One region of the Azospirillum baldaniorum genome, then DNA from elsewhere that is predicted to be linked to it. Evidence: riboswitches for the same ligand, from Rfam matches in the RefSeq annotation. Region 1 holds a riboswitch; each other region holds the start of a gene.
The links. Region 1 has a riboswitch for cobalamin ahead of Sp245p_RS33755 (energy-coupling factor ABC transporter permease). Riboswitches for the same ligand answer to the same signal wherever they lie in the genome.
Positions count from the first base shown of each region.

Region 2: another riboswitch for cobalamin. It lies ahead of Sp245p_RS27820 (ribonucleoside-diphosphate reductase subunit alpha); the one in region 1 lies ahead of Sp245p_RS33755 (energy-coupling factor ABC transporter permease).
Region 3: another riboswitch for cobalamin. It lies ahead of cobW (cobalamin biosynthesis protein CobW); the one in region 1 lies ahead of Sp245p_RS33755 (energy-coupling factor ABC transporter permease).
Region 4: another riboswitch for cobalamin. It lies ahead of Sp245p_RS20470 (TonB-dependent receptor plug domain-containing protein); the one in region 1 lies ahead of Sp245p_RS33755 (energy-coupling factor ABC transporter permease).

Region 1 covers NZ_CP022262.1:517,852-521,289, forward strand. Annotated here, with positions in the region: gene Sp245p_RS33745 (hypothetical protein) at 1-353, shown strand, start outside; gene Sp245p_RS33750 (superoxide dismutase) at 481-1,248, shown strand; gene Sp245p_RS33755 (energy-coupling factor ABC transporter permease) at 1,314-1,994, opposite strand; cobalamin riboswitch at 2,167-2,405, opposite strand; gene Sp245p_RS33760 (glycosyltransferase family protein) at 2,550-3,438, shown strand, end outside.
Region 2 covers NZ_CP022260.1:253,391-256,828, forward strand. Annotated here, with positions in the region: gene Sp245p_RS27810 (short-chain fatty acyl-CoA regulator family protein) at 1-933, shown strand, start outside; gene Sp245p_RS27815 (hypothetical protein) at 949-1,461, shown strand; cobalamin riboswitch at 1,575-1,822, shown strand; gene Sp245p_RS27820 (ribonucleoside-diphosphate reductase subunit alpha) at 1,933-3,438, shown strand, end outside.
Region 3 covers NZ_CP022254.1:785,133-788,570, forward strand. Annotated here, with positions in the region: gene Sp245p_RS17980 (ABC transporter ATP-binding protein) at 1-507, opposite strand, end outside; gene Sp245p_RS17985 (ABC transporter ATP-binding protein) at 500-1,276, opposite strand; cobalamin riboswitch at 1,566-1,781, shown strand; gene cobW (cobalamin biosynthesis protein CobW) at 1,821-2,888, shown strand; gene cobN (cobaltochelatase subunit CobN) at 3,045-3,438, shown strand, end outside.
Region 4 covers NZ_CP022254.1:1,359,178-1,362,615, forward strand. Annotated here, with positions in the region: gene Sp245p_RS20465 (ABC transporter substrate-binding protein) at 1-130, opposite strand, end outside; gene Sp245p_RS20470 (TonB-dependent receptor plug domain-containing protein) at 127-2,055, opposite strand; cobalamin riboswitch at 2,172-2,390, opposite strand; gene Sp245p_RS20475 (hypothetical protein) at 2,445-2,903, opposite strand.

The DNA.
Region 1 (3,438 bases):
CGCCTGACCGAGGGCTGAAGCCGTTCATCCTCGCCATTCATCGCGAAGCGCTGGAAACCGCCGCGGCGAAGGGGCTGACCGGCACCCTGGCGCAGGTCGCCGCCCTCCAGGACACCGCCAGCCTCGCCTCGGCCAAGGCTGGACGCCTCGTCACGGAGGAGGAGGTGATGCGCCTGCTGCTTCGGGAGCGCCGCGCCCGTAAGATTCATGAGGCGATGGGAACCGCACCAGTCGTGCCGGTCCGGAAGCCGGTGGCGGCCCCGTCCCGGTTCCGCCTGGGGCGCTGGCGGACCGTGGCGATGGGCATGGCCCTCTCGGCGTCCGCCGGACTGGCTGGAAAGGCGCGCTTGTAAGAAACGGGCGGTGCGCGGTCCGCCGGTACCGAGTGAGTACGCCCATTGCCCTGTTGAGTGAGGCGCGGGGCGCACTGAGGCTGTCGCTTCCCCGCTGTTCGGCACGAAACACACAATGGGAGGTCTCATGTCCGTTCGCCTGGATCGCCGCCAATTGCTGCTCTCCGCCGGAGCCGCCGCGCTGGTGCTGGCCGTGGCGCCGCGCTTCGTCCTGGCCCAAACAACAGGGGGCCAAACGCCGGCTGGCCAAACTCCGGGCGGCAAGGGATTCACGCTGCCGCCGCTGCCCTACGCGCCCGCCGCGCTGGAACCGCACATCGATGCGACGACCATGAGCGTGCATCACGACAAGCACCATCAGGCTTACGTCGACAACCTCAACAAGGCGCTCGCCAACCACGGCGACCTTCAGGCGATGCCGCTGGCCGACTTGCTGAAGCGCGTGCCGGAACTGCCGGAAAGCATCCGCACAGCGGTGCGCAACAACGGCGGCGGTCACGCGAATCACAGCATGTTCTGGAGCATCATGGGGCCGAACGCTGGCGGCGCTCCGGACGGCGAGGTGGGGGCTGCCATCACGCGCGACTTCGGCAGCTTCGACGATTTCAAGACGCGCTTCAACACGGCGGGGGCGGGGCAGTTCGGCAGCGGCTGGGTCTTCGTCACCGCCGACCCGTCGTCGGGCAAGCTGGCCATCGCCGCGCGGCCGAACCAGGATTCCCCGGCCATGGACGGCGTGCCCGTGCTGATGGGCAACGACGTGTGGGAGCACGCCTATTACCTGAAGTACCAGAACCGGCGCGCCGACTATCTGGCGGCTTGGTGGAACGTCGTCGACTGGGGCGCGGTGAACCGTCGCTACGCGGCGATCCGGAAGGGCGAGCTGGTGATCTGAACAAAAAAGGGCGGCGGGGACATCCCCGCCACCCTTCCTGCGAACCATCTGGTCCAGAGGCCCGGTCAGGCGCCCTGATGAAGGCGGATGTTGAACAGCGGGCCCTGGCTCTGGCGGCGCAGCGCCTTGGCGACGGCCAGCACGGCGAGATCGGCCAGCGGCTCGACGATGATGACGGTCATGTAGGCGGCGCCGAAGGAGGCGACCTCCGTCATGGTCTCGGCGGTGAAGCCGTGGCCGTAGAGGGCCCAGAAGGCCACCCAGGCGACGATGCCGCCCTGGTAGGCGGTGGAGAGGGCCAGCGCCTGCGAGTACTTCAGGTCGACATAGGGGGTGGCGTCGGGGACGATCCGCTTCGCCAGCAGGCTGATGCCCCACAGCGGGACCAGCAGCGTGGTGACGTTCATGCCGTACTGCGGCAGGTCGAACGGCGCGAAGAACAGGCCCTGGATCAGCAGGCCGGCGGCGAGGCCGATGGAGGCCGCACCGGCGCCGAACAGCAGGAGCAGCGTCGAACCGAGGATCAGGTGAACCTCCGACACGCCCACGGGGTGGTGCGGGAACACCTCGAAGAAGCTGAAGACCAGCGCGGTGGCGATCAGGCTGCGCAGCACCAGCGGTGCGACCCCGCCGTTGTTGCGGACGTCGTTGTGCGCCAGCTTTCCGGCCATCGCGAAGCCGCCGGCGGCCGTCGCGTAGCTGAGAGCGATCTTGGCGCCGTCGACGACGCCGGGTTCGATGTGCATGCTCTATGCCCTTTCCGAGTCTGCCATGCGTTGGGAGGGCGTCGTTGCTGGCAGGCACCGGCATCGCAACCCCCTTGGCCCCCTGGATGGGCGCACCGGGGGACGGCTTGCGGAAGACGGGCGGCCGTCGGGCCGGACATCGGCAAGCGACCACCGGGGCACCCCGCCCGAGGACGTACGTTCGGTTACGGCAGGTCTCCTGGCTTGCGGGTCAAGGCGGCATCGTCCGGCCTTCCCGGCGCCCGTTCCCGCAGGCGGCGCCAGTGACACGGAAAGGACGAGGCCGCTCACCGCTCACAGTTGCGGGGGCAGCGCCGGATTTGCCGTTTCTCCCCCTGCGGGGCGGCGCACCGGCTTCCCTCTTAGCCCCGCGACCGGAGGGCGCGGGGAACCATAACCGGCGCCAGGGTAGGGGCGGGGTCCCCCGCCGTCAAGAGGGGGATGGCGACCCATCGGGGGAGTCGCACGGCTTCCTTGACACCACTCCCGCGGAACCGACAAGGTCCGGCTGACTGCGCGAGGCCGGATCAATGGGCGAAGGACGGGGTTGCGGGCATGCTACCGGTTCATTTCCTGACCATCGTGCTGAACGGCGATCCCTTCATCCGTTACCACTTGGAGGTGTTCCGCCAACTGCCCTTCCCCTGGCATTGGCACGTCGTGGAGGGGGTGGCGGAGCAGGTCCGCGATTCCTCCTGGTGCGCGCAACGGGGCGGGCGGGTCCCGCAGGACCTTCACCGCGACGGGCGCAGCAGCGACGGAACCTCGGAGTATCTCGACCGCATCGCGGCGGAGGAGCCCGGGCGCGTGTCGGTCTACCGCAAGCCGCCGGGCGTCTTCTGGCAGGGCAAGGTGGAGATGGTGACCGCGCCGCTGGCCGCCATGACGGAGGAATGCCTGCTCTGGCAGGTCGATGCGGACGAGCTGTGGACGGCGGAGCAGATCGCCCGCGCGCGCCGGATGTTCCTCGACTCGCCGTCGCGCACGGCGGCGCTGTACCTCTGCCACTTCTTCGTCGGCCCGTCCCTGGTTCTTGACCGGCTGGACCAGTACGGCAATTACCGCGCCTACGAATGGCTGCGCACTTGGCGGTACCGGCCGGGCGATTACTGGCACTCGCATGTCCCGCCCCGGCTGGTGCGGCCGCAGCCCGACGGGTCCGAACGCGACCTCGGCGCGGCCAACCCCTTCCTGCATGAGGAAACGGCGGTGAGCGGGCTCGTCTTCCAGCATTTCGCCTACGCGACGCGCCAGCAGGTCGCGTTCAAGGAAATCTATTACGGCTACGACGGCGCGGTCGGGCGGTGGGAGTCCCTCCAGGCGGCCGGGCGGTCGGTGGGCAACGGCACCCTTCCGTTGCGCGATTTCTTCCCCTGGGTGACCGACGCAGCGACCGTCGCCCGCGCCGAGCATGCCTTGGTGGAACCGCTGGCGCGCCCGGACG
Region 2 (3,438 bases), on a different contig from region 1:
CTGTTCGGCGAGGCCGGGCTGGAGGTCGGGGCGGTGGATCGCGGGTTGGAACGGCTGCTGGCGGACCGTCACGGCATCCGCACGCTGGTGACCGACGACACGGCCATGCCGGAGGGCGCGCTGCGCCAGTATGACGGCGACGCCCGGACGTTGCGGATCGCCCGGTCGCTGGAGCCCGGCCGCCGCGCCTTCCAGATGGCAACCCAGCTCGCCTTCCACCAGGAACCGGCTCTCCTGCTTCGGCTGGTCGAGGAGGGGCGTTTTTCCGGCCCGCAGGCCCGCTCGCTCGCCCGCATCGGGCTTGCCAACTATTACGCCGGCGCCGTGGTCATGCCCTACCGCGCCTTTCGGGAGACGGCGGAGGCCGTGGCCTACGACATCGATCTGCTGGGGCAGCGCTTCTGCACTGGATTCGAGACCGTCTGCCACCGGCTGAGCACCCTCCAGCGGCCGGGGATGCCGGGCGTTCCCTTCTTCTTCGTCCGGGTCGATCGCGCCGGCAACATGTCGAAGCGCCAGTCCGCCACCAGCTTCCACTTTTCCCGTGTCGGCGGAACCTGCCCGCTGTGGAACGTCTACGAGGCCTTCTCGACGCCCGGTCGTCTGCTGACCCAGTTGGCGCGGATGCCGGACGGGCGGGCCTATCTGTGGATCGCCCGCACGGTGGTCCATGGCCGCAGCGGTTACGGCGCGCCGTCGAAGAGCTTCGCGGTCGGACTCGGTTGCGACATCCAGCACGCCGGCCGGCTGATCTATTCCCGTGGGCTGGCGCTGGGCGATCCTGACGCCGCCACGCCGATCGGGGCCGGTTGCAAGGTCTGTGAGCGTCCATACTGCCCGCAACGCGCCTTTCCGCCGATCGGGCGCACCGTGACGGTTGACGAAAGCCTCAGCCGGTTCGAACCTTATCCGGTGGCCCAGCCTCCGGTTTGATCGAGGACCCGCAGCATGGTTGCCGATGGCGCCGGCGTTTGGAAAAGTCGTTTTCTGGACATCCATCTTTGCGGGCGGACGGTGGCGGTGTCTCATCAGCGTTGCCTGGAGGAATGCTTCGGCCTGAGGGCGCGTGAACGGGAGTTGCGCCGGCGCATCCGTTCGGCGCTGAAGCGGCTTGGACCGCTCGAAGGACCGGCGCACGCCCACGTCCTGACGCTTGCGCCAAAGCCCGGGGCCGTGGCGACCGTTCCGGCAGCCCTGGCCGGCCTTGACGGTGCGATCGAGCGGATCGCGAAACGCCCTTTCTCTCCCCGTCAGATCGAGGAGGCGTTGGGCATCACCGCCCGGGAACGGTTGCGTTGGACAAAGGACGGGCGGCTGCCGCAATCGGGGTCGGCAACCATCATGAGGGGGCAGCGGATTACCCTCAGCACTTACGCGGTGGACACGGTCGCCAAGCTGGCGGGTGACGCCTCCATCATCGACGATTGGCGGCGAACCGACCGGGTCGGCTGCCTCGGCTGAGGCTGCGCCGGAGCGGGCGGTGACCCATGGCGGTGGCTTGCCCAACCTCCGCGCCGGCCCTGAGGAGTCAGCCCCCGCCATCCGTATGGCTTGACAGGCTGCGGGCTTCCCGCTACTTCATCTTGCGTTACGGTTCTCTGGATATCCAATATCTAGGGCTAAGAGGGAAGCCGGTGCGTCGCCACCCCGAACGGGGGATCGGGACAAAGCCGGCGCTGCCCCCGCAACTGTGAGCGGAGAGCGGCTTCGTCGTTTCAGCGTCACTGGTGCCCATCCCGGTTCGGGACGACGGCACCGGGAAGGCCGGACGGAGCCGCCGTGACCCGTGAGCCAGGAGACCTGCCGTAACCGAATGAACGTCCACGGGCGGGGTGTCCCGGTGGTGCGCTTGCCCCCGCGCGGCGTTCCCGTCCGCGTTTGCGCAAGTCGTGCTCCCGTGCCTTCCCGCCGCACAAGAACAAGGGATCACGGATGCCGGCGCTCGCTCAAGACCTTGCCCAGGACTTCGCCAACGGCTTCGACCGTCACGGAAACCTGCTGACGCTGCCCCGGCGGACGCCCGAGCGGTCCGGCGGCCGTGCCCCGGCGGAGCGCTGGACGTCGCCCGATCCCTCCGTCATCCGCATCGACCGCAGCCGGGACGCCCTGCTGACCGCCTTTGGCAAGGCGACGCTGGACGACCGTTACCTGTTGCCGGGGGAAAGCTACCAGGACCTGTTCGCCCGCGTCGCCGCAGCCTATGCCGACGACGCGGCGCACGCCCAGCGCCTGTACGACGCGATTTCCCGCCTGTGGTTCATGCCGGCCACACCGGTTCTCAGCAACGGCGGCACCACGCGCGGTCTGCCGATCTCCTGCTTCCTCAACGCGGTGCCCGATTCGCTCGACGGGATCGTCGACATCTGGAACGAGAACGTCCGGCTGGCCTCCAACGGCGGCGGCATCGGCACCTATTGGGGCGGGGTGCGCTCCATCGGTGAGCCGGTGAAGGGCTGCGGCAGTACGTCGGGCATCATTCCCTTCATCCGCGTGATGGACAGCCTGACGCTGGCGATCAGCCAGGGCTCGCTGCGGCGCGGCTCGGCCGCCGTCTACCTCGACATCCACCACCCGGAGATCGAGGAGTTCCTGGAGATCCGCAAGTCGTCGGGCGACTTCAACCGCAAGAGCCTGAACCTGCACCACGCCGTCATCGTCACCGACGCCTTCATGCAGGCGGTGCGCGACGACAGGCCCTTCTCGCTGATCAGCCCCAAGACCGGCGCCGTCCTGAAGCACATCAACGCCCGTCAGGTCTGGCAGAAGATCCTGGAAGCCCGCATGCAGACCGGCGAGCCGTACCTGCTGTTCGGCGACACGGTGAACCGCGCCCTGCCCAAGCACCAGCGCGACCTCGGCCTGCGCGTCTCCACCTCCAACCTGTGCAGCGAAATCACCCTGCCGACCGGCAAGGACCATCTGGGTAAGGAGCGCACGGCGGTGTGCTGCCTCGCCTCGATGAACCTGGAGACCTGGGACGAGTGGAACGGCGAGGCGGGGCTGGTCGAGGACGTGCTGCGCTTCCTCGACAACGTGCTGACCCGCTTCATCGAGGAAGCGCCGGAGGGGATGGAGAACGCCGTCTATTCGGCGATGCGCGAACGCTCGGTCGGGCTGGGGGTGATGGGCTTCCACTCCTTCCTTCAGGCGCGGGGCATTCCCTTCGAAAGCGCCATGGCCAAGGTGTGGAACCTGCGCTTCTTCCGCAAGATCCGCCGCGACGCCGACGCCGCCTCGGTCCTGCTGGCGGAGGAGCGCGGTGCCTGCCCGGACGCCGCGGAACGCGGGATCAAGGCGCGCTTCAGCCACAAGCTGGCGATCGCGCCGACCGCCTCCATCAGCATCATCTGCGGCGGCACCAGCGCCTGCATCGAGCCGATCCCGGCCAACGTCTACACCCACAAGACGCTGTCCGGCTCGATCAGCGTGCGCAACCCG
Region 3 (3,438 bases), on a different contig from region 1:
CTCGGTCGGCTCATCGAGCAGGATCAGGTCGGCGCCGGTGCGCAGGATGCGGGCGATGGCCAGCATCTGCTGCTCGCCGCCCGACAGACGCGTGCCCTGGGTGGTGCCGCGGCCCTGCAGGTTCGGGAACAGCTCGTAGATCTGCGGCACCGTCATGCCGCCCGACTTCACCACCGGCGGCAGCATCAGGTTCTCGTCCACGCTGAGCGAGGAGAAGATGCCGCGCTCCTCCGGCACGTAGCCGATGCCGAGGCGGGGGATCCTGTGCTGCGCCATGCCGATCAGCTCCCGGCCCTGGAAGCGGATCGAGCCGTTGCGCTTGCCGACGATGCCCATGATCGAGCGCATGGTCGTCGTCTTGCCGGCGCCGTTGCGGCCCAGCAGGGTCACCACCTCGCCCTGGCGCACGTCGATGTTGACGCCGTGCAGCACGTGGCTCTCGCCGTAGAAGGCCTGGAGGTCGCGGATCTCCAGCATCACGGTCTTCACGGTCGCACCGTCAGGCATGGCCCACCTCACCCGTGCCGGCCCCCGTGCCCATGTAGGCTTCCATGACCTGCGGGTTGCGCGATACGACGTCGTATGCGCCCTCGGCCAGGATCTCGCCGCGGCGGAGCACCGTGATGGTGTCCGACAGGTGGGCGACGACCGACAGGTTGTGCTCGACCATCAGGATGGTGCGGTCGGCGGAGACGCGCTTGATCAGCGCGGCGGTGCCTTCGATGTCCTCGTGGCCCATGCCGGCCAGCGGCTCGTCGAGCAGCATCACCTCCGGATCGAGCGCCAGCGTGGTGGCGATCTCCAGGGCGCGCTTGCGGCCGTAGGGCAGCTCGGCGGCGGTGTGGCCGGCCCAGGGGGTGAGGTTCACCGCCTCGATCAGCTCCTCGGCGCGGTCGTGCAGGTCGTGCAGGCTGGCTTCCGGCTTCCAGAAATGGAAGCTGGTGCCGCGCGGGCGCTGCAACGCGACGCGGACATTCTCCAGCACGCTGAGGTGCGGGAAGACCGCGGAGATCTGGAAGGAGCGGACCATGCCGAGCAGCGCCACGTCGGCGGGCTTCATGGCGGTGATGTCGCGCCCCTTGTAGAGGATCTGGCCGCGCGTCGGCGTCAGGAACTTTGTCAGCAGGTTGAAGACCGTGCTCTTGCCGGCGCCGTTCGGGCCGATCAGCGCGTGGATGGTGCCGCGGCGGACCTGGAGGTTCACCTCCTTCACCGCGATGAAGCCCTTGAACTCCTTCGAGAGTCCGCGCGCTTCCAGAATGATGTCGTCGGCCATGGGTGCCGCTTTTCCCTCCCTGTTCGTCCGCGTCGTCTGCCGGTCCGCGTTTTTGGTTAGGCTGATATAAGCACAGGGCATGCCAATTGCGGGAAAATTCGTTAATTCATTGAAACTGTTGAATTCATCAAAGGCGGCGACAGCATCGCACGCGGTCCGGAGTGTCAGCTTTCCAGACAGACTGTACCGATCTTCCGACACACCAACGGCAGGATGGACGGAGCGTTCCGGGTTCGATGGCACGCTTTCCGGGCGCCAAATGGCCGCTTGCAAATCGGGGGTCCGCCTGCAATTCTGCGCCTCCGACGGTGCCCCGTCCGCCGTGAAGGCCCGGGGATAATAGGGAATGCGGTGCGGACCCGGATGGGGTCCAAGGCCGCGGCTGCCCCCGCAACTGTATGCGGCGAGTCCGCCTCCGGAAATGCCACGGGCCGTCAGGCCGGGAAGGCGGGAGGCGCGGCGACGACCCGCGAGCCAGGAAACCTGCCGCCAGACCGAAACTCATCCAATCCGCCGGGTGTGGCGGAGACAGGGAAACCAGATCATGACGCATCGTGCCGTCCTCCGTCCGTCCGCCGGGAAGACCCCGGCCACCGTCATCACCGGCTTTCTCGGCGCCGGCAAGACGACGCTGATCCGCAGCCTGCTGGAGCAGGCCGGCGGGCGCCGTCTGGCGCTGATCATCAACGAGTTCGGCGATGTCGGCATCGACGGCGAGATCCTGCGCGCCTGCGGCGATCCGACCTGCACCGAGGACGACGTGATCGAGCTGGCGAACGGCTGCCTGTGCTGCACCGTCGCCGACGACTTCGTCCCGGCCATCGAGAAGCTGCTGTCCCGCCCGCAGCCGCCGGAGCACATCATCATCGAGACGAGCGGCCTCGCCCTGCCGAAGCCGCTCGTCCAGGCCTTCCATTGGCCGGCGATCAAGACGCGGGTGACGGTGGACGGGGTGGTCGCGGTGGTCGACGCCGCCGCCGCCGCGGAGGGCCGCTTCGCCCCCGATCCGACGGCGTTGGCCGCCCAGGCCGCCGAGGCCGGGCAGCTTGACCACGAGACCCCGGTGGAGGAGGTGTTCGAGGACCAGCTCCTCTGCGCCGACCTGATCGTGGTGAACAAGACCGATCTGGTGGACGCCGCCGATCTGGCGAAGGTCGAGGACCTGATCCGCGCCGCCATGGCGGAGGGCGGGACCGGGCGCGAGGCCAAGATCCTGCGCGCCAGCAACGGCAAGGTCGATCCGGTGGTGCTTCTCGGCGTCGGCGCCGGGGCCGAGGACGACCTCGCCAACCGCCCCAGCCACCATGACGAGGAGGAGGGTCACGACCACGACGACTTCACCAGCTTCGTCGTGGAACTCGGCCCGCAACCCGACCCGGCGGCGCTGGCGAAGACGCTGGAGCGGGTCGCCGCCGCCCATGGCGTGCTGCGCCTGAAAGGTTTCATCGACGTGCCGGGCAAGCCGATGCGCCTTCTGGTGCAGGGTGTGGGGACACGCATCCAGACCCATTTCGACCGCTTCTGGAAGCCCGACGAGCCGCGCCGCAGCCGTCTGGTGGTGATCGGCGAGACGGGCCTGGACCGCGACGCCGTGACCGCGGCGCTGGGGTAATCCTTTGCCTTCATAGCCCTCTCCCCTCTGGGGAGAGGGTGGCCCGCAGGGCCGGTGAGGGGGGTGCGCTTGTGCCGGACGTTCCGCCACGCGCAACCCCCTCACCCTAACCCTCTCCCCAGAGGGGAGAGGGGATTTTCGTAAAGCACCGTCACCATGCACCTACTCGCCGCCCGCCAGGAAGACCTCGACGCCGGACCCCAGGCCGTGGATCTGGGGCAGAGCCCGGCGGACCTCGTCGTCCTGTCCTTCTCCGACAGCGACCTGACGGCGCTCGCCGCCTGCTGGAAGCGCCACCGCGACGCCCTGCCCTCCGATCCGTTGCCGACGCTGCGGCTGGCGAATCTCGCGCGGCTGGGGCACCCGCTGTCGGTGGACCTCTACGTCGAGTCCGTGATCCGCAAGGCGAAGCTGGTCATTCTGCGCCTGCTCGGCGGGGCGGGCTACTGGCGCTACGGGCTGGACCATGTCGCCGCCGCCTGCAGGGAGTCCGGGGTGGCGCTGGCCGTGCTGCCCGGCTGCGCCCAGCCGAACCCCGCCCTGGAGGGCT
Region 4 (3,438 bases), on a different contig from region 1:
CGCAGAGATTTAGGGAGACGATGCGCTGTGGTTTGCTGGGCGGCTTTGCGGGCGGCGCCTCCCACGCCGCCGCCGGCCCTCCCGCGATCAGCAGGAGGGCGGCGGCCAGCCCGACAAAGGTGGGCCTCACAGCGACAGCCGCAGCCCGAGATACCCGGCCCGTCCCGGCGCGCCGTAGGTCCAGACCTCCTGATACCGGCGGTCGAACAGGTTCTCCACGCGCCCGAAGAGTTCGACTCCTTCGGACAGCGCGTAGGAGCCGGCCATGTTGACCAGCGTGTAGGGCGCGAGATTCACGACCTGCCGGTTGTAGAAGGGATCGTAGGCCCAGTCGCTGGACCGCCCGTTGTAGACGACGCCGAGGTTGGCGTTCGCCCGGTCCTCCAGGAAGCGGTGGTTGACGGTCAGGCTGGCGAGCTGCTTGGGCCGGCGCACCAGTTCCACCCCCGTGGAATCCTCGCCGTCGGTCCAGGTGTAGGAACCGCGGATGGTCAGCCGGTCGACCGGCTCCACCGACAGGCCAAGTTCGAAGCCGCGGATGTGGGACTCGCCCGGCATGTTGACGGAGGTCCGCCCGGTGCCGGTGATGAGGTCGCGGATGCGCTGGTCGAACCACGTGCCGTCCACGGAGGCCCGCGTGCCCCACAGCGCCTGATCGAAGCCGGCGTCCCAGCCGCGCGCCCGTTCCGGCTTCAGGTTCGGGTTGCCGGCGTAGGTGGCGGTGTAGCCGTACAGCTCGAACAGGGTCGGATTCTTGACGCCGGTGCCGTAGGAGGCGCGCAGCTTCGTCCCGCTCTCTTCGATCAGATAGGCCGCCGTGGTGCGCCATGTGGTGGCGTCGCGGAACAGGTCGTTCGCGTCGTGGCGGACGCTGCCGGTCAGGGTCAGCCGGTCGAACAGCCCCAGCTTGTACTGGCCCACCAGCCCGGTGGAGCCGATGGAGCGGTCGAAGCTGGAGAAGCTGCTGCGGCTGATCGCCTTGTCCTCCTCATGCTCCACGGCGGCGGTCAGCACATGGTCGGCGGGGCCGCTGTTCAGAGCGAGGTTGGTCTGATAGTCGGCCTTGGTCTTGCGCCCGTCGTAGCGGCTGGTCACCGTCTTGGCGTCGTCGCGGTAGTCGCGCTGCTGGCGGCCATGGGTCAGGCCGACGATGTGCTCCCACTTTCCGTCGAGAAGGGCGATCTTGCCCTGGAGGCGCCCGAAATACTGCTCTCCGGCGGTGCTGGTCCCGTCATCGACGGCGCCGCGCCCGCCGACGAAGCCGTCGGTGTCGGTGCGGAAGCGGGTGTAGCGGCCGGTCACCGCGATCTCGCTGTGCTCGGTCGGGCGGACGGCGGCGTTTCCGGTCAGCGTGCCGTTGCGGTAGCCGTCCTTCTCCGGGTTGCCGAGCCGCTTGTCGGCGACCGACACACCGTCGCTGGTGACGCCCTGGCCGCTGAGGAACAGGTCGTAACGGTCGGTCCCGGTGCCGAAGGAGGCCCGCCCGGCGGCGGTGCCGAAGGACCCGCCCTCGACGGCGGCGCCGAACCGGGGGGCGCCGGCGCCGCGGCGGGTCACGATGTTGACGACGCCGCCGACCGCGTCGGAGCCGTAAAGCGCGCTCTGCGGGCCGCGCAGCACCTCGACGCGTTCCACGTCGCCGGCCAGCAGGTTGGCGAAATCATATTCGGAACCGGCGGCGGGATCGTTCACCTCGATCCCGTCGATCAGGACGAGCGTCTGGTTGCCCTCCGACCCGCGGATGCGGAGCTGGGTCAGGGTGCCCATAGGGCCGGTGCGGTTGACGGCGACGCCGGGCACCGCGCGCAGCGCGTCGGACAGCAGCTGGGTCTGGCGCTGCTCCAGTTCCTCGCGGGTGATGACGGTCAGGGCGCTGCCGGTTTCCTCGGCGGCGGTGGGGACGCGGTTGGCGGTCACCGAGACCGGCGGAAGCGTCGTGATGGTGGTGGAATCGGCGAAGGCCGACGTGGGGAGGGCCGACACGGGAAGGGCAAGGCTTCCCAGAAGGGCGGCGAAGGACGCCGTCCGGTGAAGGCGGGGAACGCGGACACTCATTGAGACCTCGGGCGGGACGCCGGTGGCACGTCACCGCGAACGAAGTCCCCCCGGACGCTCCGCGAACGGACTCCCGGTTCGACGACCTTCGGTGCACCCCGCCCGAACGTGTTCGCGTGTGACCACGACTGACGGCAGGTCTCCTGGCTCGCGGGTTATCGTCTGCCCATCGCCTTCCCAGGATCACGATCCCAGTGGCATTCCGATGGACGACTCGCCGCTTACAGTTGCGGGGGCAGCCTCGGCGTAGAACCCCCGCACGGCCAATCGCCGCGGGGTCCGCACCGTGTTCCCATTTTCAGCCCTTTCGGGCAACCGTCGGGTGCGAAGCTACGCGGGCGGAACGGCTCCGGTCAAGCCGCAATCCGCCCATCCTCGCCCGACCGGTGTCAGAGCGTGGTTCTCGGCCCGACCGCGGACCCATCCGGCACGGGGGGATTCATCTCCTTGCAATTGCCGACGCAATAGGTCTGCGCTTCGATCCGGCCGCCGCAGGATTTGTAGCAATCGTTGTAATCGGAGGAGCAGGTGAGGTTGCTGTAGCAGCTGGGGTTCCGGTCGAAATCGCTGAACGTCTTGATCTTCTTCTTGTCCGCATCCTTGGGCAAGGAACGGAGATAGGCCTGATATTCGCCCTGGGCGCGGGTCGTCGCCTCGGCCCGGCAGGTCTGAACGGCCAGCTCCTTTGCGGATTGGCAGATTGTCTGTGCCTGCTTGCACTGGGCGACACAGAGCTTTCCCGCCTCGCTGACGGGTGGAAAATAGCTTGCGACCGTCTCGAAACGCGGGCCGCAACCAGCCAATCCGGCCGCCAGCAGGCAGCCGAGCAAAATGGAACGCCGCATCATTGTGGGTGTCCTGCCGTGAATTACCGTCAATCGCTACGAACAACCCACCGGTGCGGAATCATCCATGGGCGACACGGAATTCGCAAAGCCGGCTCCCGGACCGGAACGCCGGCAACCCATGGGCGATCAACCGACTGGTGTCGTTGCCTGCGGCCATCGCGCCGATCATGGTCCGGAAAGGACGCGCACCCCTCTTGTCGCCGCGCGGGGGCCTGACTACATGACGGGTGAGGTCCGGGCCCCTCTGGCAGCGTCGCCCGGCGCTGTGATGTCGGACTTCCCATAGAGCCGTCGCTTTGGCGCGGCCTTGCGGAAGCTGGCCCTATCCTCCCCCCTGGGTCCCGCTCCACCACAAGGTCCACCGCCGGACGACGGTCCCCGACGGGCCTTTGGGAGACATCGGCATGGACCGCAGCGAACCAACTTCCTGAACGACCGCCACGCCTCCACGGCAAACGATGGAGGCGGGCGCTCTGGCGCGCCGCGGCAAAGCCGTCGCGCGCGCTTGTCCGTTGACCGCAGACCTTGCGGTCAC